DNA from 3 places in the Pseudomonas wadenswilerensis genome. Region 1 is predicted to be linked to each of the others. Evidence: riboswitches for the same ligand, from Rfam matches in the RefSeq annotation. Region 1 holds a riboswitch; each other region holds the start of a gene.
The links. A riboswitch is a leader RNA that binds a small molecule or an ion and turns the genes downstream of it on or off. The one in region 1 is predicted to bind cobalamin.
Positions count from the first base shown of each region.

Region 1 (10,049 bases):
CGCTGCGCACTGCGCTGTACCAGCTGCGCGATGCCATCGATGCCTACAAGCGTGCCTTCGACGCCGGCTACATCGAGAAATCCCTCGATGCCAGCGGCTATCCGCCGAACCTGCAGGTACTGGTCGATGGCGTGCGCGATGTGCGTAGCGCCAAAGGTGCGAAGTTCTACTTCCTGCGCCGGATTCCCCAGGACCCGCTGGTAGCAGCGCGCAAGGACGATGAGCAGGGCGGCTGGGGGCTACGCGCCTACGACAGCTCGGCGCAGAACCCGCGCGACGGCCAGGATGTTTTCGACGTGTATTCCAGGGCCCGTGGCAAGGGCCTCAACGGCATCGCCTACGGGCAGTGGTGAGCATGATGAAACGCAGCCAGGGCTTTACCTTGATCGAGTTGCTGGTGGTGATGGCGATCATCGCCACCCTGATGACCATCGCCATGCCGCGCTACTTCAACAGCCTCGAAACCTCGCGCGAGACCACCCTGCGCCAGAGCCTGGCGGTGATGCGCGAGGCGCTGGACCACTACTACGGCGACTCCGGCCGCTACCCCGAGTCGCTTGAACAGTTGGTGGAGCAACGCTACCTGCGCAGCGCACCGCTGGACCCGATCACCGAACGCCGCGACCTCTGGCAGGTGGTGGCGCCGCCCGAAGGCGTTGCCGGTTCCGTCGCCGACATCAAGAGCGGTTCAACCGGGAGGGCCCGTGATGGCAGCCTTTATGCCGAGTGGTAATGCCGGGCAGGCAGGCTTCACCTACCTGGGCGTGCTGCTGCTGATCGCCGTCACCGGCATGGCCCTGGCGGCCACCGGCACGCTGTGGTCGACCGTCGCCCAGCGCGAGCGCGAACGCGAGCTGCTATGGGTCGGCGGCCAGTATGCCCAGGCCCTGCGCAGCTACTTTCGCAGTTCCCCGGGCCTGGCCCAGTACCCGCAGAGCCTTGAGGAACTGCTGGAAGATGCCCGCTATCCCGAGCCCAAGCGGCACTTGCGCAGGCTGTACCTGGACCCGATCACCGTCAGCGACGACTGGGGCCTGCTGCGTTCGATCGACGGGCGCATCACCGGCGTCTACAGCCGCTCACAGGCCATGCCGCTCAAGCAAACCGGCTTTGCCGCCCAGTGGTCGGAGTTCGAGGGCCTGGAGCACTACAGCGACTGGCAGTTCGTTGCCGAGAAGGCCTTTGCCGAGACCGCCGCCGGCGCACGCAAGGGCCTGGCCCAGGGAGCCGGGCAATGAACCGCCGCCTGAGTGCCTTGGCCCTGGCCCTGGTGCTGCTGGCCGGCAGCGCCAGGGGCGGCGCCGAGGACGAGATGATGGGCTTTATCGTCGACAACACCATTTCGCACATCGGCCACGACTTCTATTACAGCTTCGCCGAGCGGCTGCGTGCCACCAGCCGCCTGGATTTCAACCTGGTGGTACGCGAACGGCCCGATCCGCGCTGGGGCAGCCTGGTGACGGTCGAGTACGAGCAACGGGTGGTGTACCGGCGTTTTCTGCCACCCAACACAACTGAGCTCAAGGACGCCGCCTATGAGGCTGCGGACCTGGTCAAGGCGCAGATTATCCAGCGCAAGCTGCAGATGCTGCTGCAGGACACCACTGATCTGGAGAGGGATGAGTTATGAACAACAACAAAACCTGCAGCCTGGCCTCCCTGGTATTGCTGGCGGCCCTCGCCAGCCAGGCCAGTGCCACCGAACTGGTCTACACCCCGGTCAACCCGGCGTTTGGCGGCAACCCGCTGAACGGCACCTGGCTGCTCAACAACGCCCAGGCGCAGAACGATCATGAAGACCCGGCCATCAAGGACCGCGCCTCGGCGTTCGCCAGCACCTCGGCGCTGGAGCGCTTCACCAGCCAGCTGGAGTCGCGCCTGCTGTCGCAGCTGCTGACCAACATCAACAACGGCAACACCGGCAGCCTGCAGACCGACGCCTTCATCATCAACGTCATCGACGACTCCGGGGCCCTGAGCATTCAGGTGACCGATCGGGTGACCGGTGAGATTTCGGAAATTCAGGTCAACGGCCTGAACCCTTGAAGGGCACAGGACAACGGGGAGAAACAGCCATGAAACGATTTCTGAGCACACTGCTGATCCTGGCCGCCTTGCAAGGCTGCAGCCTGCGCGAACCGATGCCGGCCGAACAGGACAGCGAAAGCCCGACCCTGACGCCGCGGGCCTCGACCTACTACGACCTGCTCAACATGCCGCGGCCCAAGGGCCGGCTGATGGCAGTGGTGTATGGCTTTCGCGACCAGACCGGGCAATACAAGCCGACCCCGGCCAGTTCGTTTTCCACCAGCGTCACCCAGGGGGCGGCGAGCATGCTGATGGATGCCCTGCAGGCCAGCGGCTGGTTCGTGGTGCTCGAACGCGAAGGGCTGCAGAACCTGCTGACCGAACGCAAGATCATTCGCGCCTCGCAGAAAAAGCCCGATACGCCGGTGAATATCCTGGGTGAACTGCCGCCCCTGCAGGCAGCCAACCTGATGCTCGAAGGCGGTATCATCGCCTACGACACCAACGTGCGCAGCGGCGGTGAGGGCGCGCGTTACCTGGGCATCGACCTGTCGCGTGAGTACCGGGTCGACCAGGTCTCGGTCAACCTGCGGGCGGTGGATGTGCGCAGCGGCCAGGTGCTGGCCAACGTCATGACCAGCAAGACCATCTACTCGGTCGGGCGCAGCGCCGGGGTGTTCAAGTTCATCGAGTTCAAGAAGCTGCTGGAAGCCGAGGTCGGCTACACCACCAACGAGCCCGCGCAGCTCTGCGTGCTGTCGGCGATCGAGGCGGCGGTCGGGCACTTGCTGGCCCAGGGCATTGAACGGCGCTTGTGGCAGGTGGCCGGGGATGGTGCGGGGGACAAGGCGGTGCTGGATAAATACCTGAGCCAGTACCAGAGCCCATGAAACCCATCGCTGGCAAGCCAGCTCCCACAGGTTCGGCGGCGTACACAGATCAATTGTGGGAGCCGGCCTTGCCGGCGATGCAAGGCAAAGCCTTGCCAGTCAGGTTTACCTCAATGGCTCGGGCAGCCCTGTTCCTTGACGAAACCCATCGCTGGCAAGCTGAACTGGTCAACAGATTTTGGACACCGGTTTAGGTTCATGCCGCAACCTTGAGCTTTTTCTCCATGGCTACCGGGGTTTCATAGCCGTTGTAGCTGTGGAGACGCTTAAGGTTGTAACGCATCAGATAAGCCTGGATGTCTAACTGTGCTTGCGCTTCGGTTTCGTAACCCTCTGCTGGCATCCACTCAGACTTCAATGCACCGAAGAAGCGCTCCATGACGGCGTTATCCCAGCACTGGCCTCGGTGACTCATGCTCTGTTCCAGACCGTACTCCTCAAGAGCAGCCCTGAATTTATGGCTGGTGTACTGACAACCCTGATCCGAGTGGAACATCACTCCAGCCGGTCTACCTCTAGATTCGGCCGCCATTCGTAGCGCCTCGCAGGCAAGCCGGGCATCGGCGATCATTGAGAAAGCCCAGCCCACCACTCGGCGAGCATACAAGTCGATCACAGCCGCCAAGTACAGCCAACGCTTGCCTACCTGGATGTAGGTGACATCGCCGCACCACACCTGGTTGACCGTCGAGACGTTGAAGTTTCGCTTGAGCTGGTTACTCGCGATCAATGCTTCTGTGCCCGATGATCGGTAACGATGCGGCCTGCGTTGCTTGCATTGCAGACCGGCTTCCTTCATCAGCATACGTACCTTGTATCGCCCGGCTTTATGGCCAGCACGACGCAATTCCCGAACCAGCGTTCGCGACCCAGCAGAGCTACGAGAGGCCTTGAAAAGGCTGACCATCGTTGAACGCAGATCCTCTCTGACCGGATCCTTTCGTCCTTGGCGTTTTCGCCATGCGTAGAAACTGCTGCGCCGAACTCCAAGGACGCGACAGCAGTCGAAAACACCAAATTGCTCACTCAGTTCGTTGATCAGCGAGAACGATCCTTGGAGTCCCGAAGCAGGAGAGCACTGGCCTTTTTTAGGATTTCGATATCCCGGTCCTTTTGCCGGACTAGCGCTTCCAGCTCCTGGATTCGCTGCTGCTCTGGAGTGATGGCCTTGGCGCCGACTGGTGTTTGACCTTCTCGTTCCTGGCGCAGTTGCTCGACCCAGCGACGAAGCGCGGTCCGCCCTAGGCCAAGGCTCTCGCAGACATCAGGGACTGACTCACCATCGTCCAGCACCATCTCGGCAGCTTTGATTTTGAATTCGTTCGAGTAAGATTTTCGCACTGATTTTGCCTCCAATTGGGCGCCATAATAGCGCCCGACGAAGGTGTCCAAAATCATTAGGCCAGTTCAAGCCAGCTCCCACAGGTTCGGCGGCGTACACAGATCAATTGTGGGAGCCGGCCTTGCCGGCGATGCAAGGCAAAGCCTTGCCAGTCAGGTTTACCTCAATGGGTGGGGCAGCCCTGTTCCTTGACGAAACCCATCGCTGGCAAGCCAGCTCCCACAGGTTTGGCGGCGTACACAGATCAATTGTGGGAGCCGGCCTTGCCGGCGATGCAAGGCAAAGCCTTGCCAGTCAGGTTTACCTCAATGGGTGGGGCAGCCCTGTTCCTTGACGAAACCCATCGCTGGCAAGCCAGCTCCCACAGGTTCGGCAGCGTACACAGATCAATTGTGGGAGCCGGCCTTGCCGGCGATGCAAGGCAAAGCCTTGCCAGTCAGGTTTGCCTCAATGGCTCGGGCAGCCCTGTTCCTTGACGAAACCCATCGCTGGCAAGCCAGCTCCCACAGGTTCGGCGGCGTACACAGATCAATTGTGGGAGCCGGCCTTGCCGGCGATGCAAGGCAAAGCGTTGCCAGTCGGGTTTACCTCAATGGCTCGGGCAGCCCTGTTCCTTGACGAAACCCATCGCTGGCAAGCCAGCTCCCACAGGTTCGGCAGCGTACACAGATCAATCGTGGGAGCCGGCCTTGCCGGCGATGCAAGGCAAAGCCTTGCCAGTCAGGTTTACCTCAATGGCTCGGGCAGCCCTGTTCCTTGACGATCCGCTGGGTCGACGCCGGGTTGTTGACCAGCTTGGCCACCGAGCGCGCCGGGCGCTTGACCAGCTCACCGCCGCAATTGGGACACTGGCCCTTGAGCTGACGCTCATTGCAGTCGCGGCAAAAGGTACATTCAAACGAGCAGATCAACGCGTCCGGGCTCTCGCCGGGTAGATCAGTGCCACAGCATTCACAGTTCGGGCGCAGTTCGAGCATGGTCAGGTCCTCGCAGGCGGATCGGAATCGTCAGTGTATACGCTCAGGGCCGGTACAGGTGGGCATGCCCGGCGCGGTACAGCGCCGACTCCGAGAAGGTGTCGTTACCCAGCACCCGGCCCACCAGAATCAGCGCGGTACGGCGAAAATCCTTGGCCGCGGCCAGCTCGACAATCGTCTCCAGGGTCCCCAGCACCCAGTCCTGATCCGGCCAGGTCGCCCGGTGCACCACGGCAATCGGGCAGTCAGCGCCATAGTGCGGGCGCAGTTCTTCGACGATTTTTGCCAGGTGCTTGACCCCCAGGTGCACGGCCAGGGTGGTCTGGTGGCGGGCAAGATCGGTCAGTTGTTCTCCAGCGGGCATCGGTGATTTGTCGGCGTAGCGAGTGAGGATCACGCTCTGGGCGATGTCCGGCAAGGTCAGCTCGCAGCCGAGCAGGGCGGCGCTGGCTGCAACGGCGGTGACGCCGGGGACGATCTCGTAGGGAATGCCCAGCTCGCGCAGGTAGCGGATCTGCTCGCCGATGGCGCCATACAGGCTGGGGTCGCCGCTGTGCACCCGGGCCACATCATGGCCCTGATCATGGGCGCGCTTGATCGCCTCGATGATCTGCGCCAGGTGCAGTTCGGCGCTGTTGATCAGGGTCTCGGCGCGGTGACCTTCCAGCACTGCGGCCGGGACCAGGGAGCCGGCGTAGATGATCACCGGGCAGCGCTGGATCAGGCGCTGGCCCTTGACGGTGATCAGCTCCGGATCGCCGGGGCCGGCGCCGATGAAATAGACGGTCATGGGGAGTCCTTGCGGGGAAAGTGCAGATTATCAGCGAAAACCGCTGGTGCAGGCCAATGCCAGGCTGGCGTCGGCCTGCAGGGTGCGGGGTACCAGTAGGCGGGCCGGGCCGCCAAGTTGCTCGGCCAGGGCCAGGGCGGCGCTCTCGGCCACGCCATAACAGCCACTGTGCCGGTAAGCCACCGCAGAACGATGGCTCAGGCGTTGTTCGAAAACAGCCAGTTGCGCCGCACTGAAGAACAGCAGCGGCACGCCCAGGCACCGGGCCAGTTCATGCAGGCCGGGTTCGTCGTGCTTGAGGTCGATGCTGGCTAGGCCCATGACCGCGCCGGGCGGCAGGTCATGGGCGAGCAGGGTACGCGTGAGCAGGTCGCTCAGGGCGTCGGCCGGGCAGCCGCGACGGCAACCCAGGCCGAGGTACAGCTGCATCCGTTCAGGCCTGGCTCGAACGGCGATACAGCCAGGCACTGATCAGGCCCAGGGCCAGCCAGAACGCGGCGTTGGTCAGCAGCGAAGCGACCTTGAACTCGGCTTCCAGGGCTTCTGGGGCGAGCATCTGGTGGACTTCAGGCTGCGGCGCGCCAATCACGTGAGGCACCACCAGCAACACTGCACCGACTATCTTCAGCAGCCAGTTGTGGGCGAATGCGATCAAGGCCAGACCGACGGCGGTGGCGGCAGCCGTGCCGACCCACCAGGCTTGGCGCTGGGCCAGGTCGGCGGCAGCAGTACCCGGCAGCTCCGGGGGCAGGCCCAGGGTCGGCGCCAGGCAGAACACGGCAAAGCCGCCCAGGCCCCAGAGCGCGCCGCTGATCACGGTCTTCGGTGCGCGCAGGGTGTAGAGCGCGGCGAGGATCAGGGCGAAACCGACCGCCACCACCAGGTTGCCGCCGGTGGTCGACAGCACCCGCTGCCAGCCGTCTTCCGGCGACCAGGCTTCGCTGTCGTGATGATGCTCGGCGGTACCGGCCGCATGTTCATGGGGCGCCTCGACCGCAGGCGCGGCGCTTTCATAGGTTTCCGCCTGGAGAATCAGCGGCGCGACCCAGAAGCTTTGCAGCAGGGTCAGCAGCAGGGCGGCCAGCAGGCCGGTAAAGCCTGCAGTACTGGCGATACGCTTGATCATCGGGGCAGCACTCAGTGGCAAGGGAAGGCGGCGCTGTGGCGGGTATCGTGGGCGGCGTTATGCACCGCTTCGATGTGCGAGAAACCGGCGAAGTAGACCAGGCACAGGCCCAGCAGCGAGGCGCCGACAGCAACCAGCAGGCGCTGGCTGAGGCTTGAAGGGGTAACGGCTTCATTACTGGCGGTACTGGTACGCATGGCGCTTTCCTCTTGGTGTTGTCGGCAACAGGCAAGCGCAGCCAACCCCTGCGCGAGGATCGCCCAGGGGGTGTAACAGCGCCCGCCCACCGCGGGTTTGTTCGGTCAAGCGTCGGGCCGGTCTCCGGGCTGGTGAGGGTTGGCAGCTGGCCACACCACAGGCGTCACCTTCCCATGCCAGGCAGCGGGCACAGTGGTTCTGACGCTTTTCTCACTTACCGTTGCGGGGGCAGCACCGGACTTGTCGTACACCAAATAAAGAAGTGTATGACGCACCGGTTTCCCAGTTTCACCCTCAAGGGGCACCCAAACGAATGGCGTTAGCAAATCACGGGCGCGGGCAGGCGTCAATCGTGACAGCAGTTGACCGCTCACCGGGCACTGCGTAGCCTAGCCGCTTCGAGGTTCTTCGGCGCTGGCCGAAGCTAAGACGGGAACGCGGTTGAAGCCGCGGCTGCCCCCGCAACTGTAAGCATTGAAGCGTTCGACACAGCCACTGCACCGCGTGCGGGAAGGCGTCGTTCGACTGGCCCTGGCGCCGGTGCAATGCAAGCCAGGAGACCTGCCTCGGACAGTTTCCGACATTCAACCGGGCGGGGTGATCCGGTGGCGAACAGGCCAGGTGCGTGACACCTTTGGCGCTCGTCCCGCATGCCCGCCATCCTGCCAAGGGCATCGACATGAAAACACTGGCCAAACTCCCCGTCACCATCGTTACCGGCTTCCTCGGCTCGGGCAAGACCACGTTGCTGCGGCATATGCTCGACAACGCCCAGGGGCGGCGCATCGCGGTGATCGTCAACGAGTTTGGCGAGCTGGGCATCGACGGCGAAATCCTCAAGCAGTGCAGCATCGGTTGCAGCGAAGAAGAGGCCAACGGCCGCGTCTATGAGCTGGCCAACGGCTGCCTGTGCTGCACCGTGCAGGAAGAGTTCTTCCCGGTGATGCGCGAATTGGTGGCCCGTCGCGGCGACCTCGACCATATCCTCATCGAAACCAGCGGCCTGGCCCTGCCCAAGCCCCTGGTGCAAGCCTTCCAGTGGCCAGAGATTCGTAACGCCTGCACGGTCGATGCGGTGATCACCGTGGTCGACAGCCCGGCCGTCGCCGCCGGCACCTTTGCCGCCTACCCGGACCAGGTCGATGCCCAACGCAAGCTCGACCCCAACCTGGACCACGAATCGCCGCTGCACGAGCTGTTCGCCGACCAGTTGGCCAGCGCCGACCTGGTGGTCCTGAACAAGGCCGACCTGATCGCTGCCGACGACCTGGCCAAGGTGCGCGCCGAAGTCGTAGAAGAGCTGCCACCGGCGGTGAAGGTGATCGAAGCCAGCAGCGGCCGTCTGCCGCTGGACGTGCTGCTGGGCCTGGGCGCCGAATCCGAGGCGCATATCGATGGCCGCCGCACCCACCACGATTCGCACCACGACGGTGACGATCACGACGACCATGATCACGACGCCTTCGACTCGATCTCCATCGAGCTGCCGCAAGCCGACGAAAGCCTGTTGCTCGATGCCCTGACCCAGTTGGTCGTGCAGCACGGCATCCTGCGGGTCAAGGGCTTTGCCGCTATCCCGGGCAAGCCGATGCGCCTGCTGATCCAGGGCGTGGGCACCCGTTTCGACAAGCACTTCGACCGCGCCTGGCGCAGCGAAGAGCCGCGCACCACGCGCCTGGTGCTGATTGGCCAGGAACTGGATGCGGCACAACTGGAAGCGAGCCTGCGCGCCGCCCTGGGCGCTTGACCGATGCACCTGCTGCGGACCCAGCCCGGTGGTTTTGTACCGGACGACAGCATTGCCGACCTCGGCCAGACCCCGGCCGAGCTGGTAATCCTCTGCAGCGGTGACTCGCACCTGGCGCTGCTGGCCGAAACCGCCCAGCAGTTGCCCGAGGATTTCCCCAGCCTGCGTCTGGCCAACCCGATGCAGGTACAGAATCACGCCTCGGTCGACCTGTATGTCGACCAGGTGCTGCGCCATGCCAAGGTCATCCTGGTGTCGCTGCACGGTGGCGTCGGCTACTGGCGCTATGGTGTGGAACAGCTGCTGGAGCTGGCCGCCCGTGGTGTACAACTGATCCTGGTGCCGGGCGACGACCGTCCGGACCCGGAGCTGACCAGCCTCAGCACGGTGCCGGCCGAGCAGGCCGAACGGCTCTGGCACTTTCTGCGCCAGGGCGGCAAGGCCAATGCCCTGAACCTGTTCAACTGCCTCGCCAGCCAGTACTTGAATTGCGCCTACTCCTGGAGCGAGCCGCAACAACTGCCGCGCACTGCGGTGTATCACCCGCGCAAGGCGGCTGCGGCGCTGGAGGACTGGTTCGGCGAGTGGCAGGTCGAGCAGCCGGTGGTGCCGATCCTGTTCTATCGCTCGCACCTGCAGGCGGCCAACACCGCCTTCATCGATACATTCTGCGAGCGTTTGCAGCTGGCCGGGCTCAACCCCTTGCCGATTGCCGTGGCCAGCCTCAAGGAGGCCGGTTGCCTGCAGCAGGTCGAGGACTGGCTGGACCAGGTCGACGCTGCACTGATCATCAACACCACAGGCTTTGCCCAGTCGAGCCCCGAGCAGCCGCACCTGCGGCCGTTTCGCCGCGATGTCCCGGTGTTGCAGGCGATCTGCGCCCAGGACAACGAGCCGGCCTGGCAGGCCAGCGAGCAGGGCCTGGGTGCCCGCGACCTGGCCATGCACATC
Region 1 covers NZ_CP087191.1:3,091,375-3,101,423, reverse strand. The annotation lists gene LOY45_RS14195 (prepilin-type N-terminal cleavage/methylation domain-containing protein) at 1-353, shown strand, start outside; gene LOY45_RS14190 (type II secretion system protein) at 359-733, shown strand; gene LOY45_RS14185 (type II secretion system protein) at 708-1,238, shown strand; gene csgE (curli production assembly/transport protein CsgE) at 1,235-1,630, shown strand; gene LOY45_RS14175 (curli assembly protein CsgF) at 1,627-2,046, shown strand; gene LOY45_RS14170 (CsgG/HfaB family protein) at 2,076-2,918, shown strand; one part of gene LOY45_RS14165 (IS3 family transposase) at 3,115-4,010, opposite strand; one part of gene LOY45_RS14165 (IS3 family transposase) at 4,010-4,316, opposite strand; gene LOY45_RS14160 (DUF1272 domain-containing protein) at 4,992-5,237, opposite strand; gene cobM (precorrin-4 C(11)-methyltransferase) at 5,281-6,027, opposite strand; gene LOY45_RS14150 (cobalamin biosynthesis protein) at 6,058-6,456, opposite strand; gene LOY45_RS14145 (CbtA family protein) at 6,461-7,153, opposite strand; gene LOY45_RS14140 (CbtB domain-containing protein) at 7,165-7,350, opposite strand; cobalamin riboswitch at 7,449-7,676, opposite strand; cobalamin riboswitch at 7,736-7,934, shown strand; gene cobW (cobalamin biosynthesis protein CobW) at 8,031-9,098, shown strand; gene cobN (cobaltochelatase subunit CobN) at 9,102-10,049, shown strand, end outside.

Region 2 (10,049 bases), 1.3 Mb from region 1:
GAATCTCGTAGCCGTTGATGGCCGCTTGTTCCAGTTGCAGGGTACCGGCGACATTGCGCAGCTGTTTCTCGGCCTCCAGCACGGTGACAAAGTCCAGCAGCCCCAGGCCGTCGCTGACACCCGCCGGCCCTTCCAGGCCCAATGGGTCTTCCACGCGCCGGCCGAGCATTTGCAGCCCGCCGCAAATACCCAGGACCTTGCCGCCATAACGCAAATGACGGCTGATCGCCTGGTCCCAGCCGCGCTCGCGCAACTGCGCCAGATCCCCGCGCACACTCTTGGAGCCGGGCAGGATGATCAGGTCGGCCGGCGGAATCGGCTGGCCGGGGCCAATGAACTGCAGGTCGACCTGCGGGTGCAGGCGCAGCGGATCGAAATCGGTGTGGTTGCTGATACGCGGCAGCACCGGCACGATGACCTTGAGCTGGCGCCCGGCCTTGATGCCCTGGCGCTGGTCGATGCCGTCCTCGGCTTCCAGGTGCAGGTCCATCACATAGGGCAGCACGCCCAGCACCGGTTTGCCGGTACGTTCTTCGAGCCAATCCAGACCGGGCTGGAGCAAGGCGATGTCACCGCGAAAACGGTTGATGACAAAACCTTTGACCCGCGCCTGCTCGCTCGGCGAGAGCAATTCCAGGGTGCCGACCAGATGGGCGAAAACCCCGCCACGGTTGATGTCGGCAATCAGGATCACCGGGCAATCCACCGCCTCGGCAAAACCCATGTTGGCGATGTCGCCGGCCCGCAGGTTGATCTCGGCCGGCGAGCCGGCACCTTCAACCATCACCACCGGATAGGCTGTGCTCAGGCGCTGGTGCGAGGCCAGCACAGCCTGCATGGCGATGACCTTGTAGTCGTGATAGGCCACGGCATTCATGCTGGTGACCGCGCGGCCATGGACGATTACCTGGGCCCCGGTGTCGCTGTTGGGCTTGAGCAGCACCGGGTTCATGTCTGTGTGCGGCGCCAGGCCGGCTGCCTGGGCCTGAACCGCCTGGGCTCGGCCGATCTCGCCACCCTCGGCGGTCACTGCACTGTTGAGCGCCATGTTCTGCGGCTTGAACGGCACCACGGCAACGCCCTGACGCAGCAGCCAGCGGCACAGCGCGGTCACCAGGGTGCTTTTGCCGGCATCGGAGGTGGTGCCCTGCACCATCAAGGTGGTCATGGCTGTTCCTTGCGGTAATCGGTGAAGGCCCGGGCCAGGCGCTGGAAATCCTGCTCACTGGCCGGCAGGCCGAAGCGCAGGCTGGGCGGCTGGTTGAACAGGCGCAGCAGGATGCCGCGCCGGGCCATGAATTCATGCAGTTGCGGCGCCTGCTCGGTGACCAGGTACTGGAACAGGTCGCAGCTGCCGTGCGCAGCGAATCCACCAGCGCTGAGCACCTCGGCCAGGCGCTGGCTGGCCACGGCGCAGCGGATAATCTGCTGCTGATGCGCGGCGCTATCGAGCAGGCACGCCTGGCCGAGGATGCGCGTCGGGCCACTGATGGTCCAGGGCCCGAGCTGTTCGGCGAGCAATTGCAGGAGTTGCCGCTCGGCAAGGACAAAGCCCAGGCGCACACCGGCCAGGCCAAAGAACTTGCCGAACGAGCGCAGCACGATCAGGCCCGGGCGCTCGGCGTGTTCGCCGATGCTGTGCTGCGGGGTGTTGTCCATGAAGGCTTCATCGACCAGCAGCCAAGCACCGCGACGGGCCAGGCGCGCATGCCATTCGAGCAGTTGCTCGGCAGGTATCAGCCGCCCAGTGGGGTTGTTGGGGTTGACCACCACCAGTACGTCGAGACTGTCGAGGTAGTAGTCAACCTGATCTTCAGCCAACTCACGCACCCGATGCCCGGCACGGCGCCAGCCTTCGGCGTGCTCGGCGTAGCATGGCGACAGTACGCCGACCGTACCGGGGCGGCGCAAGCGCGGCAACGCCTGGATCGCTGCCTGGGAACCGGCCACGGGCAGCAACTGGTTGACCTGGTAGTACTCGCAGGCAGCCTGTTCCAGGCCGTCGTCGGTCTCGGGCAAGCGTGCCCAGGCGCGCAGCGGGATCTCGGGGATTGCATAGGGCCAAGGCGCAATACCGCTGGACAGGTCCAGCCAGTCTTCGCGGGCGATACCGTATTGCTGCACTGCGCGCTGCAGGCGACCACCGTGCTCAAGCATAGAATTCAGCCCCCAGGCACAACAGCAGTAACCACAACCACACGCCCTGGCACACCAGGCGCCAGCCGCGCTCGATGGCCTCGGCATCGGCCTGCGGGCCTTCGCCCAGCTGCGGGCGCTCGTGCAGCTCGCCGTGGTACACCGCCGGGCCGCCCAGCTCGACACCCAGCGCCCCCGCTCCGGCAGCCATTACCGGGCCGGCGTTGGGGCTGTCCCACAACGGCGCCTGGCGCCGCCAGCAGTTCAGGGCCAGGCGGGTCTTGCCCAGCAGCGCGTAGGTCAGGGCCACCAGCCGCGCCGGAATGTAGTTGAGCAGGTCGTCGATCTTCGCCGCGGCCCAGCCGAAGCGTTCGAAGCGCTCATTGCGATAGCCCCACATGGCGTCCAGAGTGTTGCTCAGGCGATAGAGCACCACCCCCGGCACACCGCCAACGACGAACCAGAACAGCGCGGCAAACACCGCATCGCTGCCGTTCTCCAGCACCGACTCGGTGGCGGCGCGGGCCACGGCGGTTTCATCCAGCTCACGGGTTTCGCGGCTGACCAGGTAACCCACGCGCTGGCGGGCGTGTTCCAGGTTGCCCTGGCGCAAGGCTTCGGCCACCGGCGTCACGTGCTCGCCGAGGCTGCGCAGGCCCAGGGCGCAATACAGCGCCAGCACTTCCACCAGCCAGCCAATGTACGGCAACCAGGACAGCAGCATGGCCAGGAAGGTCAGCGGCACCACGGCCAGGAACCAGGCGGTGACGCCATGGCTGCGCCAACCGCGGCCACCGGCATTGAAGCGTTGCTCCAGGCGCCCGGCCATGCGCCCGAACGCGACCAGTGGATGCCGGCGCTTGGGCTCGCCCAGCAACGCATCCAGCGCCACCCCGGCCACAGTCAGCAACGCCACACTCATCAAGACTCTCCCCACTGGTTTTCAAACAGCATTTCGTGCAACGGACGCGCCGTGGTCCAACCTTCAAGCACCAGCATGGGCGCCGGGTAAAATTCGTGCACCGGCCCCAGGCAAAGGATTGCCAGCGGCTTGGCACCGGCCGGCATGCCCAGCAGCTCGGCCAGGGCCCGGGGTTCGAACAGCGATACCCAGCCCATGCCCAGGCCTTCGGCGCGGGCGGCCAGCCAGAGGTTCTGGATCGCACACGACAGCGATGCCAAGTCCATTTCCGGCAAGGTTCGGCGGCCGAAGATATGCGCTTCGCGCTCATCCATCAGCGCGGCAACCAGCAGTTCGGCACAGTCATTTATGCCTTCGACCTTGAGCTTCATGAAGTCGTCGGAGCGCTCGCCCAGGGCTTGGGCGGTACGCAACCGCTCCTCCTCCACCAGGGCCTGGATACGCTGGCGCAGTTCACGTCGGGTAATGCGGATAAAGCGCCAGGGCTGCATCAGGCCAACACTGGGGGCCTGATGCGCGGCTTGCAGCAGGCGTGCAAGCAGTTCAGGGGCGACTTCGCCGCCGCTGAAGTGGCGCATGTCACGGCGTTCGCCAATGGCGCGGTAGACCGCCGCGCGTTCGGCTTCGGTAAAGGCATGCTCGGTCATGGACACAACAGCGCCGCCGACGCCTGGGGGTTGGAGGCAAAGTAGAAATGCACGTAGGAAGCGGTCAGCCGGCCACAGCGATACACCGCTTCGGCACCACGGCCACCGTTGGGGCTCTGGCCACGGGCAATCGGCTCAAGCCCGGTGCTGGTCAGCGAGTGATGGTAGGTGTGCCCGCGCAAGGTACCTTCGGGCAATTCCACCGCCTGCAAGGCCAGGGCGGCCAGGCGCTTCTGCATCACCGCCTCACCAGCCAGCAACCCGAGCAATTCGGCGCGCTCACCAGCGACATCGGTCAGGGCATCGAGCAGATAGAGCATGCCGCCACATTCGGCGAGCAACGGCTTGCCGGCGTGATGATGGGCGCGAATGGCTGCGAGCATCGGCGAGTTGGCCGCCAGGGCCTGGTGATGCAGCTCCGGGTAACCACCGGGCAGGTACAGGCTGTCGGCCTGCGGCAAACTCACGTCATGCAGCGGCGAGAAGAACGCCAGCTCCGCGCCCATGGCCCGCAGCAGGTCGAGGTTGGCGCCATAGGTGAAGGCAAAGGCTTCGTCGCGGGCGACCGCGATGCGCACACCTTGCAGCAAGGGCTCGCTCACAAGCTCGGTCGGCGCGGCGAAACTCACCGCCGGCGGCAAAGCCGCATCGCAACTGGCGCCCAGGGCGGCTGCAGCTGCATCCAGGCGTGCTTCGAGGTCGTTCAGTTCACTGGCCTGGACCAGGCCCAGGTGGCGGCTCGGCAGTTCGATGCCGGTTTCTCGCGACAGCCCGCCGTACCAGCGCAGCCCTTCGGTCAGGCTGCCTTCGAGCAATTGAGCGTGGCGCAGGGTACCGACGCGGTTGGCCAGCACCCCGGCAAACGGCAGGTCCGGCTGATAGCGCGCCAGGCCCAGGGCCAGGGCACCGAAGGTCTGGGCCATGGCCGTGCCATCGATCACCGCCAGCACCGGCACACCAAAATGACGAGCGAGGTCGGCGCTCGATGGCGTGCCATCGAACAGCCCCATGACCCCTTCGATCAGGATCAGGTCGGCCTCAGCCGCCGCTTCCCATAACAGACGGCGGCTTTCCTGCTCGCCGACCATCCACAGGTCGAGCTGATACACCGGCGCACCGCTGGCGCGCTCGAGAATCATCGGGTCGAGAAAGTCCGGGCCACACTTGAATACGCGAACCTTGCGCCCCTGGTTGCGATGCAGGCGCGCCAGAGCGGCGGTCACCGTGGTCTTGCCCTGGCCGGAGGCCGGTGCGGCGATCAATACCGCCGGGCAATGGCGCGCATCCCTCATAGCTCGACGCCCTTCTGGGCGCGGATACCGGCCTGGAAGGCGTGCTTGATCATGCCCATTTCGGTGACGGTGTCGGCCAGTTCGATCATTTCATCCTTGGCCGCACGACCGGTGACAATCACGTGCTGCATCGGCGGGCGCGCCTGCAGGTCGCTGAGGACCTGGTCCAGATCGAGGTAACCGTGCTTGAGGGCGATGTTCAGCTCATCGAGCACCACGAAGGCAATCGACGGGTCCTGGAGCATCTGCCGCGACACTGCCCAGGCGGCTTCGGCAGCAGCGATGTCGCGCTGGCGGTCCTGGGTTTCCCAGGTGAAGCCCTCGCCCATCACGTGGTAGCGCACCTGTTCCGGGAAGCGCCGGAAGAACAGCTCTTCGCCGGTGCTGTTGCGGCCCTTGATGAACTGCACCACGCCGCACTGCATGCCATGGCCCATGGCCCGGGCGAGCATGCCGAAGGCCGAACTGCTCTTGCCCTTGCCGTTGCCGGTGAGCACCAGCAGCAAGCCGCATTCGTTAGGCGAATTGGCGATGCGCTCGTCGATAACGGCCTTCTTGCGCTGCATGCGCGCCAGGTGGCGTTCGTCGCGCTCGGTGGATTCAGTCATGAGGTTCTCCGCAAACCACTGTCGGCCGACCCGCAACGAGCGTAGCAGTCTATGGCTGCTCAGGGTTCGCGGCGAGGAACGGCGTGACAAATGAATGGATATGGCAGACGGAAAACGCGCAGGGCTACGGCACAGGCCGGAGGAACCGCGCATCACCCTCCGTGATGCCGTTGGCTGTAACAGGCCGGTCTCCGGGCTTGTGAGCGGGGCCATGAACACCCGGGACCGCGCGCCTTCCCGGGTCGAGCACCCAGTGGCCCTGCGCGGCCTTGACTCACCTACCGTTGCGGGGGCAGCGCCGGATTCGCGCGCCTTGCGCGCCCACCGGCTTCCCTGTTTCACCCTGCCAGGCCATCGCCTGCAGAGCACCTGAAACAAGTCGCGAAGGTTAGAGGGTTGCACCCGGAGCGTCAATGAAAGGCGCTGAACTGGCCTGGATCAATGGCGCCTTTGACATCTTGTGCAACACTGACTTCAGTGATATCAAATAGCCATACCTCGGCTGTACTCGATCACAACTATAAGGGAGAGCAGCATGCAAGGCCTGATCATCAACAATGCGCGCCTGGAATTCCTGCGCCCCGCCCTGGAGCGCTGGGTCGATTGTATCGACCGCTTCAACCAGACCCTCGGTGATGGCGATGCGCCCTACTGGCACGGTGCCCAAGCCAACCTCGGCCTGCTTTCGGCCGCCGCCTGGCAAGCCGAGCTGGTGACCCTGCAGCAGCATCAGAGCAAGAAGCAGCGCGATGAAGGTGATCGTGAAGGTCGCTGCGACCTGTACATCGCCAACCGCGAAGAAGCCGCCTACCTGCAAGCCAGCCAGCGCTGGCCGAAAATTGCCAGGCTGGACCTGAACAATGCCCTGGCCGAAACCGTGTATGCCGCACGCCAGGTTGCCGCGCCCAGCCAGCTCAAGGTCGCCGCGCTGTTCGCCAGCCCCTGGAAAGCCGGCCAGCACGCCAGCCCCGAAGAACTACAGGACCTGGTCGACGACCTGCAAAAGCACAACGCCTGCGCCATTGCCTGGTACTTCCCCTACGCCTACCGCAAGCTGCACAACGAAGCCGGCCAGTACCACCCCGGGGTGGCGTTGCTGCTCAAGCAGGCCTGAACCAGGGAACCTCCCGCGCCTGATCCGCCTCTACTGGCAATAGCGGCCATCATCGCGAGGGAAACGACATGGGCATCAGCCGGATTGCACTGCTGCTGGCAGTGACTGCGGGATTAAGCGGGTGCGGCGAGAACGCGCGCCTGGAGGTCAGCGACGGGGTCGGCCCGTCGCCGCAATTGCCCGAACCCAACAAGACCCTGATTCCCACCGTCAACATCGCCCCGGCCATCGGCTGGCCCCGGGGTATGACGCCCAAGGCCGCGCCCGGCACTCAGGTGGCGGCCTTTGCCGAAGGCCTGGACCACCCGCGCTGGCTCTACGCCCTGCCCAATGGCGATATCCTGGTGGCCGAAACCAATGCCCCGCCCAAGCCCGATGACGGCAAGGGCATTCGCGGCTGGGTGATGGGCAAGGTCATGGACCGCGCCGGCGCCGGCGTCCCCAGCGCCAACCGCATCAGCCTGCTGCGCGACAGCGACCATGACGGCGTCGCGGAAACCCGCACGACCTTTATCGAGAACCTCAATTCTCCGTTTGGCATGGCCCTGGTTGGCAACGACTTCTACGTCGCCGACACCGATCGCCTGCTGCGCTTTCATTACGAATCCGGCGCCACCTCGATCAAGGGCCCGGGTACGCCGGTGGCTGATTTGCCGGGCGGCACACTGAACCATCACTGGACCAAGAACGTGATCGCCAGCCGTGACGGCAAGAAGCTCTACGTCACTGTCGGCTCCAACAGCAATGTCGGCGAGAACGGCATGGACCAGGAAAAAGGCCGTGCGGCGATCTGGGAAATCGACCCGGCCAGCGGCCAGCAGCGCATATTCGCCTCCGGCCTGCGCAACCCCAACGGCCTGGCCTGGGAACCCCATACCGGCCAGCTGTGGACCGCCGTCAACGAGCGCGACGAGATCGGCAGCGACCTGGTGCCCGACTACATTACCTCGGTCAAGGATGGCGGCTTCTACGGCTGGCCCTACAGCTACTACGGCCAGCACGTCGATCAGCGGGTCAACCCTTCTGATCCGAACCTGGTAGCCAGCGCCATTGCGCCGGACTATGCAGTGGGGCCGCACACGGCGTCGCTGGGCCTGACCTTTGCCGAGCAGGGCGTGCTACCGGCGCCTTTCGAGCAAGGCGCATTCATCGGCCAGCATGGCTCATGGAACCGCAAGCCGCACAGCGGCTACAAAGTGATCTTTGTGCCGTTCAGCACCGCAGGCAAACCTGCAGGCAAGCCAATTGACCTGCTGACCGGGTTCCTCAATGACGAGGGCAAGGCCATGGGCCGCCCGGTCGGGGTGATCAACGACCGGCGCGGAGGGTTGCTGGTGGCGGATGATGTGGGCAACAAGATCTGGCGGGTGAGCAAGGCCAAGTGACCTGGGGGCCGCTATGCGGCCCATCGCCGGCAAGGCCGGCTTGTGTCTTGAGGTAGGAATAGAATCAGAAGTGAGAGCGGTGAATGGCAAGCTGTACGCCGGTAGTGCTTAAAGCACGTGTGGGAGCAAAGCTGCCATTCACCTCTCCACTCTGGCCCGAGCCCGAACAGTTGATTGAGCGCCTCTCGAATCACAAGCGTGGGCCAAGCCAGAGCGCTCTCACAACTGAGTGTAAGAGGGTTCAGCCATGTTGTCTTCTGTTGGAATCGACACTGCCAAAGCCACTTTGGAAATCTGCATCAAACCTCAGAAAATCCGCTTCGAAGTGGCCAACAACTCCGCAGGCTTCGAGGCGTTGCTTGAGCGTCTGAAGGACTTCAATATCAGTCGAGTGCTGATCGAAGCGACAGGCGGCTACGAGAAAGATGTGTTGATCGCCCTGGCCTCAGCAGGACTGGAAACCATCTGCATCAACCCAGCCCGTGCCCGAAAATTCGCCGATGCCATGGGTAAAAAAGCCAAAACCGACAAGATCGACGCCGAAGTCCTTGCGGACTTCGCTGCACACCTCAGCGCCCCTCAAGGCCAACCGGTCAGCCCTGAACGCGAAGAGCTGCGCGAGTTGGTGAAGCAGCGCGCCCAATTTGTGCAGAGCCGTGATGACGACAAGCGGCGTCGCCAGCAATGTCGCTCGGCAACAGTGATGGCCCACTTCGATGAGCATATAGAGCAGCTGAAAGTGCTGATCAAACGCCTCGACGAAGAAATTGATCAGGCGATGGTGCAACTGGACGATACTAGGGCGCGTCAGTTATTGGCAGTGACCGGAATCGGTCGGGTAACCGCCGCAAATCTGCTCGCCTCACTGCCTGAACTGGGGCAGTTGGACCGCCGTCAGATCGCCGCGCTGGTGGGCGTAGCGCCTTACAACAACGATAGTGGTAGCCATCGAGGGCACCGCCAGATATGGGGTGGTCGGGCCCATGTAAGGCGAGTGCTGTACATGTCGAGCTGGATCATCATCCGTCACAACACAGAATTTAAAGCACGCTACGAAGCACTTCGGGCACGTGGCAAGTGCGCCAAGGTGGCACTCGTAGCTTACATGCGGGTGCTGATCGTCAGGCTGAATGCAATGCTGCGGGACAATACCCCTTGGCGAGAGCAAACAGCCTGATCAAGACAGTTGCTCCCACACAGATCGCATGCACCATTACCCAGCGCCCTCTCAGCGCTTGCGGCACAGGGTCAAGCCATCGCCAATCGGTAACATCGACAGGTCCACCCGCGGGTCATCCTTGAGTGTGAGGTTCAATGCCTGGATCGCCCGGGTGTCTTCGCTGTCCGGCGCTCCCTGCAGCACCCGCCCGCTCCACAAGGTGTTGTCGAACAGCACCAGCCCGCCAACCCGCAGCAAGCGCAGGGCCTGTTCCAGGTAGTGTGGATAGTTGGCCTTGTCGGCATCGATGAAGATCAGGTCGTAGCGCTCTGACGGCAGCGTCGCCAGGGTCTGCAGGGCGGGCGCCAGGCGTAGTTCAATGCGCTCGGCGACCCCGGCCTCCTGCCAGTAGCGCCAGGCCACGGCGTTGTAGCTGCCTTCAAGATCACAACAGAGCAACTGCCCGTGTTCCATGGCCTGGGCCATGCATAAGGCGCTGTAGCCGGTGAAGGTACCCACTTCAATCACCCGCTGCGCGCCGATCAGGCGTACCAGCAGTGCCAGCAGTTGCCCCTGTTCCGGTGCTACCTGCCAGCGCGCTTCGGGCATGGCCTGGGTTTCGGCACGCAAACGGGCAAGCAACGGCGTTTCGCGCAGCGACACGCTTTGCAGGTAGTGGTAGAGGGGGTCGTCGAGGTAGAGCGTCTGCGCGGTCATCATCTACCTCGCGAAGGTCAGGGGTTACGCGCCAGATGCGCTGGCTGCAGCACGCGCTTGGCATTCAGG
Region 2 covers NZ_CP087191.1:4,378,617-4,388,665, forward strand. The annotation lists gene LOY45_RS20070 (cobyric acid synthase) at 1-1,168, opposite strand, end outside; gene cobD (threonine-phosphate decarboxylase CobD) at 1,165-2,157, opposite strand; gene cbiB (adenosylcobinamide-phosphate synthase CbiB) at 2,150-3,058, opposite strand; gene bluB (5,6-dimethylbenzimidazole synthase) at 3,058-3,711, opposite strand; gene LOY45_RS20090 (cobyrinic acid a,c-diamide synthase CobB) at 3,702-4,997, opposite strand; gene cobO (cob(I)yrinic acid a,c-diamide adenosyltransferase) at 4,994-5,605, opposite strand; cobalamin riboswitch at 5,771-5,993, opposite strand; gene LOY45_RS20100 (hypothetical protein) at 6,141-6,719, shown strand; gene LOY45_RS20105 (PQQ-dependent sugar dehydrogenase) at 6,788-8,104, shown strand; gene LOY45_RS20110 (IS110 family RNA-guided transposase) at 8,352-9,281, shown strand; gene LOY45_RS20115 (O-methyltransferase) at 9,333-9,980, opposite strand; gene LOY45_RS20120 (C40 family peptidase) at 9,998-10,049, opposite strand, start outside.
Region 2: another riboswitch for cobalamin. It lies ahead of cobO (cob(I)yrinic acid a,c-diamide adenosyltransferase); the one in region 1 lies ahead of LOY45_RS14140 (CbtB domain-containing protein).

Region 3 (10,049 bases), 440 kb from region 1:
CCAACCCGATCGGCATCGGCCAGATGTTCCAGGCCACGCACCAGGGCCGATTCGAGTTCAACAGCGGCAAGAACTTCAACCGCGATTTCCCACCCTTGACCGAAGCGCTGGTAGCGCGCCTGGAGGGCCAACTGGGCAGCGATGGCGAAGCCAACGTGGCAACGATTCGCCAGGCCATGGCCGCGACCCTTGCCGAGCTGCCCGCAGCGCGCAGCGAGCTCGACGGCCTGCGCCGCCTGTTGCTGCAAAGCGCCTGCGATGCCGACCTGGTGCTCGACCTGCACTGCGATTTCGAATCGGTGATGCTGCTCTACGCCCTGCCGCAGAACTGGCCAACCCTGCGCTCGCTGGCAGCACGCCTGGGTGCCGAAGCGGTGCTGCTGGCCGAAGACGCCGGCGGCGACGCATTCGATGAAGCCTGTGCGGTGCCCTGGTTGCGCTTGCGCGAGTACTTCCCGGAGGCCGAGATTCCCCTGGCCTGCGTGGCCACCACCGTCGAACTGCGCGGCATGGCCGACACCGGGCGCGAAGCATGCCAGGCCAGCGCCGAACAGATTCTCGGCTACCTCGCCGACCAGGGCCTGATCAACGGCGACTGGCCCGCGGCGCCCAGCCAGTGCTGCGCCGCCACACCCTTTGCCGGCGCCCAGTATGCCTATGCCGAACATCCCGGCGTGGTCAGCTATCTGCAACCTTTGGGGGCGCGGGTCACGGTCGGCGACCCGCTGTTCGAAGTGATCGACCCGCTGACCGATCGCCACAGCGTGGTCCGCGCCAGCACCGACGGCGTCCTCTATGCCCGCGAACGCCTGCGCTTTGCCCAGCCCGGTCTGTGGCTGGCCAAGGTCGCCGGCACCACACCGATTCGCCAGGGCCGCCTGCTCACCGACTGACCCACCGAGTACCTACTGATGAACAAACTGCAAATCAACGACCTGCATAAAAGCTACGGCAACCATCAGGTGCTCAAGGGTGTCTCGCTGCAGGCCAGCGCCGGTGACGTGATCAGCATCATCGGCTCCAGCGGCTCGGGCAAGAGCACCTTCCTGCGCTGCATCAACCTGCTCGAGCAACCCAACGCCGGCGAGATCCTGGTCAACGGCGAGCAGCTCAAGCTGCGCAACTGCTCCCGCGGCGGGCTCAGGGCCGCCGACCCGCGTCAGCTGCAACGCCTGCGCGCACGCCTGAGCATGGTCTTTCAGCACTTCAACCTGTGGTCGCACATGAGCGCCCTGGACAACGTCATGGAAGCGCCGGTGCAAGTGCTGGGCATCAACCGCAAGGAAGCCCGCGAGAAGGCCGAACACTACCTGCACAAGGTCGGCGTCAGCCATCGCCGCAATGCCTACCCTGCGCACATGTCCGGCGGCGAACAGCAACGCGTGGCGATCGCCCGCGCCCTGGCCATGGAGCCGGAAGTGATGCTGTTCGACGAACCGACTTCGGCGCTTGACCCGGAACTGGTCGGCGAAGTGCTCAGGGTCATGCAGGACCTGGCCAGCGAAGGCCGGACCATGGTGGTGGTCACCCATGAAATGGGTTTTGCCCGCGAGGTGTCCAACCAGTTGCTGTTCCTGCACCAGGGCATTGCCGAAGAACGCGGCCACCCCCGTGAAGTGCTGGCCAGGCCGCAGTCCGAACGTCTGCGCCAGTTTCTTGCCGGCAGCCTCAAGTAAGCCTCCAGGCCACGCCCCGGCTGCACGCCGGGGAGTGGCTTGGGATACACTGCGACCCATCTTTCAGGGAGCCTTGCGCCGGATGTCGAGCACTTCGAAGAACACCACCGTCTACGCCTCGCCGGTCATGCGCAAGCTGTCGGAAAGCCTCGCCGAACTGCAACCCTCGTTGCGCAAGGTGGCCGATTACATCCTGCGTCACCCGCTCAAGGCGGCGACCCTGACCATCGAAGAGATGGCCCAGGCCACCGCCACCTCGCCCGCCGCGGTCAACCGCCTGGCCAAGGCCCTGGACCTGGGCGGCTACAGCGGCATGAAGGCCGAGCTGGTGAGCACCCTGCAACAGATGGTCTCGCCCGTGGACAAGCTGCGTAATGAACTGGCCCAGCGCCCCGGGGGCGAGTTCGGCCTGCACGAGCAGATCCATAGCGCCAGCAGCAACCTGGCGACCACCCGCGACATCAACCAGGCGGAGACCTTCGAGGCCTTCATCGCCAGCCTGACCCAGGCGCGCAAGGTGTACGTGCTGGGCTTTGGCAACAGCGTCTACCTCGCGGGCCTGGCGGCCTCGACCCTGGTGCCGTTCTGCGCCGATGCCTGCGCCATCAGCATGGAAGGCGGCAACGAAAACGCCGCCTACCGCCTGGCAGCGATCACTGACCAGGACGTGCTGCTGGCTATTTCGCTGCCGCGCTACTCCCAGGACACCCTGCAACTCTCGCGCTTTGCCCATGAGCGTGGCGCCACGGTGCTGGCCATTACCGATTCGCCAGCCTCGCCGCTGACGCCGATTGCCCGTCACGTGCTGTTCGCCGCTGCCGATCACCCGGTGCTGACCAGTTCCAGCATTGCCGTGCTGGCGCTGATCGAAGGCCTGGTGGCCGGGGTCATGGCGCGCAACAAGGAAGCGGTGAAGCTGGCCACCGAGCTGACCGAAAGCGTGATGTCGTACCTGCATGTCCCTGGCGGCAAAATCACCCGCAAGTGAGGCGGCAAAAGCGCGCAAGCTGGATTACGCTGTGTACGCGCACTCGCGCCATCACTACCCCAGGAGCTGAACGACAATGGATTGTTTTTCACCCAGCGATAAGCTGTTCATGCACCAGGCCCTGAGCGAAGGCCGCCGCGCCTTGCCCACCTGCCTGCCCAATCCCCCGGTGGGCTGCGTGCTGGTGCGCGACGGCCGGATCATTGCCCGCGGCTTTACCCAAGCACCAGGGCAACACCACGCTGAAGCCATGGCCATGGCGCAGTTCGACGGCGATGCCGACGGGGTGACGGCCTACGTGACCCTCGAGCCCTGCTCCTTCCATGGCCGCACGCCGTCCTGTGCCACAGCCTTGATCAAGCGCGGCATCAAGCGCGTGTTCGTTGCCATGCTCGACCCCGACCCGCGCAATGCCGGGGCGGGTATCGCGTTGCTCGAACAGGCCGGCATAGAGGTGATCATCGGCTTGCTCCAGGCACAGGCGGCGGGTGACCTGACGCCCTACCTGAACAGGGCCGGGGCAGCGCTCGACGTTTGCTGAGGGACAACCGCGCAGGCTGAATCGTTAAGGCAAACGGTTGCGCCTAGCACTATGGTCGGGCACATAACCGGTAACATTTAGTTCAAACCGTGGACATGATTGTTTATGCTGGCGGGCTTATGCCATGGCGCATCGCCACATCGACAAGTATTCGCCCATGAAAATTTTCTTAGTTCTACTGTTTGTTTTCTCGATTGCCTACGTCCATTTCCGCGGCCGGGTACGGCACAAGGTCACCCGTCAGCTGGGTGATCACTCGAGCTTCCTGGCCCCGGTCAACGTGTTCCTGTACCTGTTCTCCAAGCTGCCGGCCAAGCCGTACCTGCCAGTCGAGTCCTTCCCCGAGCTCAAGCCGTTGCAGGACAACTGGCAGGAAATCCGCGCCGAGGCCCAGCAACTGCTGCACGTCGGCGAGATCAAGAGCTCGCAGAACTACGACGACGTCGGCTTCAACTCGTTCTTCAAGAGCGGCTGGAAGCGCTTCTACCTGAAGTGGTACGGCGAGAGCCACCCTTCGGCAATGAAGCTGTGCCCACGCACCACCGAGCTGCTGCAGGGCATCGGCTCGGTCAAGGCGGCGATGTTCGCCACCCTGCCGCCGGGCTCCAAGCTGGTGCGCCACCGCGACCCTTACGCAGGCTCGTACCGCTACCACCTGGGCCTGGACACGCCAAACGATGACGGTTGCTACATCTGCGTCGACGGCGAGAACTACGCCTGGCGCGACGGCGAGGCGGTGGTGTTCGATGAAACCTACATCCACTACGCCTCGAACCAGACCGAGCACAACCGCATCATTCTGTTCTGCGACGTCGAGCGTCCGCTCAAGTACCGCTGGGCCACGGCGTTCAACCGCTGGTTCAGCCGCAGCGTGATGGCCGCGGCCGCCGCGCCCAACGATGCCGGTGACAAGACCGGCGGCATCAACCGCCTGTTCACCCGCATCTACAAGATCCGCGAGCGCGGCAAGGCGCTGAAGAAGCGCAACCGCACCCGTTACTACCTGGAGAAATGGGCGGTGGTGGCGGCGCTGGTGCTGGTGTTCATCTATATCTGACTCAGACCGCTATCGCTGGCAAGCCAGCTCCCACAGGTTCAGTGCATGCTTTCTCTGTGGGAGCTGGCTTGCCAGCGATGAGACCCTCTCCCTCCCAAAGTCTTGCCTTTCCCCGACCATCGAGCAACGGCGCCCTGCCGCAAAAAAAACTAACGTCACTGTTCTAGTTGCCAACCACACCAAGGTGAAGACAATGAGCATGATGGACTGGGATGCCTACCGTAATCAGTTGATGGGCGGCATCGGCGATCTCAAGCAACTCTCTCCCGACACGGTTAACGGTTACATGACCGCCAGTGGCGCCGGAGCCAGGACCAACCACCTGGACGCCAAGACCCGTGAGCTGATTTCCCTGGCCGTGGCAGTCAGCACCCGCTGTGACGGCTGCATCGCCGTGCACTCGGCCCAGGCGGTCAAGCAAGGCGCGACCCGCGAAGAAATCGCCGAAGCCCTGGGCGTGGCCGTGGCCATGAACGCCGGGGCGGCGCTGGTGTATTCGGCGCGGGCACTGGATGCCGTGGGCAAGGCTGGGCTGTAACCTCTCCCTCACGTGAGCGCGCGGTCGCGCCGCGCCTCACCCACTTCCTGGCGTTTTCGCATAAGCTAGCGGGCGAACCGTTTTCAGGAACCACCATGATCCACATCCGCCCCATGACCGCCGCCGACTTCGAGCTTTTCTGGCCGACCTTCCAGGGCATTGTCAGCGCCCGCGAAACCTATGCCTTCGACCCGGCCATGAGCCAGGAGCAAGCTCGCCAGCTGTGGCTGGAAGCGCCGCTGCGAACCCTGGTGGCCGAAGAGGATGGCGTGCTGCTCGGCTCCTACTTCCTCAAGGCCAATGCCGCCGGCCCCGGCAACCATGTCAGCAATTGCGGCTACATGGTCTGCGACGCCGCCCGTGGGCGCGGTGTCGCCAGGTTGATGTGCGAGCACTCGCAGCAGCTGGCCCGGGAGCTGGGTTTTCTGGCCATGCAGTTCAACTCGGTGGTGTCGAGCAACGAGGTCGCGGTGGCCTTGTGGCAGAAGCTTGGCTTTGCCATCGTCGGGCGTTTGCCCAATGCCTACCGGCATGCGCACCTGGGGCTGGTGGACAGCCTGGTGATGTACAAGTGGCTGGAAGAGCCGAAGCAGCCAATGCTGATCGGGCGCAAGAATATCGAGGCGGTGGTGTCGCGCAAGCGCGGGCGTTGAGACGTCGCTGTCTGAGCTGGACTCATCGCTGGCAAGCCAGCTCCCACAGCTACGGTGCACACCGAACCCTGTGGGAGCCGGCTTGCCGGCGATGCTGTTGACCTAGAAGCGCCACCCAAAAACTGATCTGCTCAGATACGCAAGCCGTTGACTGCAAAGGTTTTCGGTGTTCAGATGCGCGCCAGTTTCAGGTGTCCTGCGCCGCCGTGCGCAGGGTGAAACGGGAAGCCGGTGCGTCATGCAAATGACCAGTCCGGCGCTGCCCCCGCAACGGTAAGCGAGCGAAGCCTTCGAAACACCACTGTGCCTCGGCATGGGAAGGTGAAGGCCTTCATGACCCTCGCAAGCCCGGAGACCGGCCTGAAGCTTCTGTTTGGCAACCCCGCGGTGGGCGGGCGCAGGCCGGTTGGCGTCCGCCTGCGCGTGCGCCATGCCTCCATGCGTTGTTCCCTCCGGGATTCATTCTTCCTGTTGACTGTGGAACGACATGTCCCGAAATTCCAAGCTTCATACCCTGGCGGCCAATGCCCTGGCCCCCTGCCTGGCATTCTCCGTGCCGGCTTTCGCCGAAGACACCAACCCCTCTGCCCTGGCCCTGCCCTCGACGGCCATCACCAGCAGCAGCGACAACCAAACCATCAGCCTGGCCACCCCGCTGCCGACCGGCTCGCGCCTGGACCTCAGTGCCATGGACACCCCGGCCAGCACCAGCAGCCTCGCCAGCGAGGTCATCGACGGGCGCAACAACCTCACCGTGCAGGACGCCGTGACCCGCTCGCCGGGCATCACCTCGGTCGCCACCCCGGGCAACGGCAATACGGCGCTGTCGGCCCGCGGCTTCAGCGGCCACGGCTCGGTGATGACCCTGTTCGACGGCTCGCGCATGTACACCGGCGCCGGTACCCAGAGCTTCCCGGTCGACCCGTGGATGGTCGAGCGCATCGACGTGATCCGTGGCCCGGCCTCGGTGCTGTACGGCGAAGGCGCCACGGGTGCGGTGATCAACGTGATTCCGAAAAAACCTTTTACCGGCGAGATCCGTAACCACCTGCGCCTGGGCTATGGTTCCTACGACCGCCAGCAACTGGGCCTGGACAGCGGTGGTTCGCTGAGCGAGCGGCTGAGCTACCGGGTGACCCTCAACCGCCAGGAAAGCAACGGTTGGGTCGACCGCGGCGACTCGAAGAACCTGGCCATGAGCGCCGCCCTGCGCTTCGATGCCAGCGACGACCTGAGCTTCACCCTCGCCCACGAGCGCGGCGATGCCGACCCGATGAACTACTTCGGCACGCCGCTGATCGACGGCCATTATCGCGACAGCCTGCGCAAGAAAAACTACAACCTCAAGGATTCGGCCCAGCACTACCACGACGAGTGGACCCGCTTTAACACCGACTGGGCCATCAGCGATTCGATCAGCGCCAGCAACCAGCTGTACTACCTCAAGAGCCGCCGGCACTGGCGCAACGCCGAGGACTACACCTGGAACAGCGGCGTCGGCCAGCTTGAGCGCGGCAGCTACCTGGAGATCAGGCACGACCAGGAACAGGTCGGCGACCGCCAGAGCTTCACCTTCGACCATTCGCTGTTTGGCCTGGCCAGCAAAACCGTGGTCGGCGCCGAGTACAACCGCATCCGTTTCGGCATCGACAGCAACTCGCCGTACAACGACATTGGCGGCGATTTCATCGACCCGTGGCAGCCGGCGCCGGGCTACTTCCACAGCGCCAGCCCGACCCGCCCGCAAACCGACAGCACCACCCGCACCTTCGCCCTGTTCGCCGAGAACCGCACCCAGCTGTCGGAGCGCTGGTCGCTGGTCACCGGCATTCGTCGCGACCAGAACCACATCGACCGCAACAACCTGGTCAACGACACCCGCACTGACCGCAGCCTCAACGGCGGCAACTGGCGCGCCGGGCTGGTGTTCGCAGTCAACGACGAGCTGAGTCTGTACGGCCAGTACTCCACCAGTGAAGATGGCGTCAGCGACCTGGTGACCTTGAGCCCGAGCCAACAGAAGTTCGACCTGACCGAAGCCAAGCAGACCGAGTTCGGCCTCAAGCAGCTGTTCTGGGATGGCCGTGGCGAGTGGACCCTGGCGGCCTATCACATCGTCAAGAAGAAGCTGTTGGTCGACAACCCCGACACCCACCAGAAGGAACAGGCCGGGCAGCAGACCTCCGATGGCCTGGAAGCGACCCTGGAGCTGGCCCTGGCCAACCAGTGGCATGTCTCGGCCAACGCCTCGGTGGTGCGCGCCAAGTACGACGATTTCGACCAGACGGTGGGTGGGCAAACCGTTTCCCGTGCTGGCAATCGCCCAAGCAACGTACCGCGGCGGACCGCCAACCTGTGGGTCAGCAAAGGCTTCAGCCACAACGTAGACGCCGGCATGGGCCTGCGTTATGTCGATGAGCGCTATGCCAACACCGCCAACTCCCAGAGCGTGCCGGGCTTTACCGTGGTCGATGCCAACCTGGGCTGGCAGGTGCTGCCGGATGTGCGTCTGGGCCTGCAGCTGAACAACCTGCTCGACCGCCGTTATGCGGCCACTGCGCACAGTGGCGAGCAGTGGCTGATGGGTGAGCCGCGGTCGTATTTTGCGACGGTGGATTACACGTTCTGAGGTGAACCGGGGCTGCGTTGCAGCCCATCGCCGGCAACGCCGGCTTGTGTCTTGAGGTAGGAATAGAATCAGAAGTGAGAGCGGTGAATGGCAAGCTGTACGCCGGTAGTGCTTAAAGCACGTGTGGGAGCAAAGCTGCCATTCACCTCTCCACTCTGGCCCGAGCCCGAACAGTTGATTGAGCGCCTCTCGAATCACAAGCGTGGGCCAAGCCAGAGCGCTCTCACAACTGAGTGTAAGAGGGTTCAGCCATGTTGTCTTCTGTTGGAATCGACACTGCCAAAGCCACTTTGGAAATCTGCATCAAACCTCAGAAAATCCGCTTCGAAGTGGCCAACAACTCCGCAGGCTTCGAGGCGTTGCTTGAGCGTCTGAAGGACTTCAAGATCAGTCGAGTGCTGATCGAAGCGACAGGCGGCTACGAGAAAGATGTGTTGATCGCCCTGGCCTCAGCAGGACTGGAAACCATCTGCATCAACCCAGCCCGTGCCCGGAAATTCGCCGATGCCATGGGTAAAAAAGCCAAAACCGACAAGATCGACGCCGAAGTCCTTGCGGACTTCGCTGCACACCTCAGCGTTCCTCAAAGCCAACCGATCAGCCCGGAACGCGAAGAGCTGCGCGAGTTGGTGAAGCAGCGCGCCCAATTTGTGCAGAGCCGTGATGACTACAAACGGCGTCGCCTGCAATGCCGCTCGGCAATGGCGATGGCCCACTTTGATGAGCACATAGAACACCTGAAAGTGCTGATCAAACGCCTCGACGAAGAAATTGACCAGGCGATGGTGCAACTGGACGATACCAGGGCGAGTCAGTTGTTGGCGGTGAGCGGAATCGGTCGGGTAACCGCCGCAAATCTGCTCGCCTCACTGCCTGAACTGGGGCAGTTGGACCGCCGTCAGATCGCCGCGCTGGTGGGCGTAGCGCCTTACAACAACGATAGTGGTAGCCATCGAGGGCACCGCCAGATATGGGGTGGTCGGGCCCATGTAAGGCGAGTGCTGTACATGTCGAGCTGGATCATCATCCGTCACAACACAGAATTTAAAGCACGCTACGAAGCACTTCGGGCACGTGGCAAGTGCGCCAAGGTGGCACTCGTAGCTTGCATGCGGGTGCTGATCGTCAGGCTGAATGCAATGCTGCGGGACAATACCCCTTGGCGAGTGCAAACAGCCTGATCAAGACAGTTGCTCCCACAATGGGCCTGTGTACACCGGCCCTGTCAACCTAGCTCAGGCAAGCTATAGCGCTCGGCAAAATACTGGCGAAAAAACTCCACCGCCACCCGCACCTTGGCCGAACTGGCCAGCGGCGAGGTATACACCGCCCAGATGTCCGCCGGCTGGTGATACTCCGCCAGCACCTGCACCAGGCGCCCATCGGCCAGGCTGTCGTGCACATCCCACCACGAGCGCAGCAAAATTCCTCGCCCATCCAGGCACCACTGGTGCGCCACTTCACCATGGTTGCTCGACAGGCTGCCGGTCACCCGCACGCTCTCCTCGCCCCCCGGCCCTTCCAGCTGCCAGACGCCAAACGGGTGGTCACGCTCCTTGATCACCAGGCAATCATGGCTGGCAAGCTCGGCCAGCACCTTGGGCGTGCCGCGCCGGGCCAGGTAGGCCGGGGAAGCGCACAGCACCCGGCGGTTCCTGGCCAGCGGCTTGGCAATCAGGTTGGGAGCGATGGCGTTACCGACGCGAATATCCAGGTCGACGCCCTCTTCAATCAGGTCCACCAGGCGGTCATGCACGTCCAGGCGCACATCCAGGCGCGGGTAGCGCTCGGCCAGTTCCGACAACGCCGGGGCCACAAATCGCCGGCCCAGGCCAAGGCTGCTGGCAATCCGCAGCTGGCCCACCGGTTCGCGGTGCTGGGCGCTGATGTCGTCGCCCATGCGCTGCACCGCATCGAAAATCTGCTGCGCCCACTGGTACACCCGCTCGCCCTCCTCGCTCACCGTC
Region 3 covers NZ_CP087191.1:3,535,408-3,545,456, forward strand. The annotation lists gene LOY45_RS16195 (succinylglutamate desuccinylase/aspartoacylase family protein) at 1-893, shown strand, start outside; gene LOY45_RS16200 (ABC transporter ATP-binding protein) at 912-1,676, shown strand; gene LOY45_RS16205 (MurR/RpiR family transcriptional regulator) at 1,759-2,664, shown strand; gene ribD (bifunctional diaminohydroxyphosphoribosylaminopyrimidine deaminase/5-amino-6-(5-phosphoribosylamino)uracil reductase RibD) at 2,741-3,205, shown strand; gene lpxO (lipid A hydroxylase LpxO) at 3,363-4,262, shown strand; gene LOY45_RS16220 (carboxymuconolactone decarboxylase family protein) at 4,456-4,800, shown strand; gene LOY45_RS16225 (GNAT family N-acetyltransferase) at 4,896-5,453, shown strand; cobalamin riboswitch at 5,626-5,831, shown strand; gene LOY45_RS16230 (TonB-dependent receptor) at 5,941-8,082, shown strand; gene LOY45_RS16235 (IS110 family RNA-guided transposase) at 8,334-9,263, shown strand; gene LOY45_RS16240 (LysR substrate-binding domain-containing protein) at 9,308-10,049, opposite strand, start outside.
Region 3: another riboswitch for cobalamin. It lies ahead of LOY45_RS16230 (TonB-dependent receptor); the one in region 1 lies ahead of LOY45_RS14140 (CbtB domain-containing protein).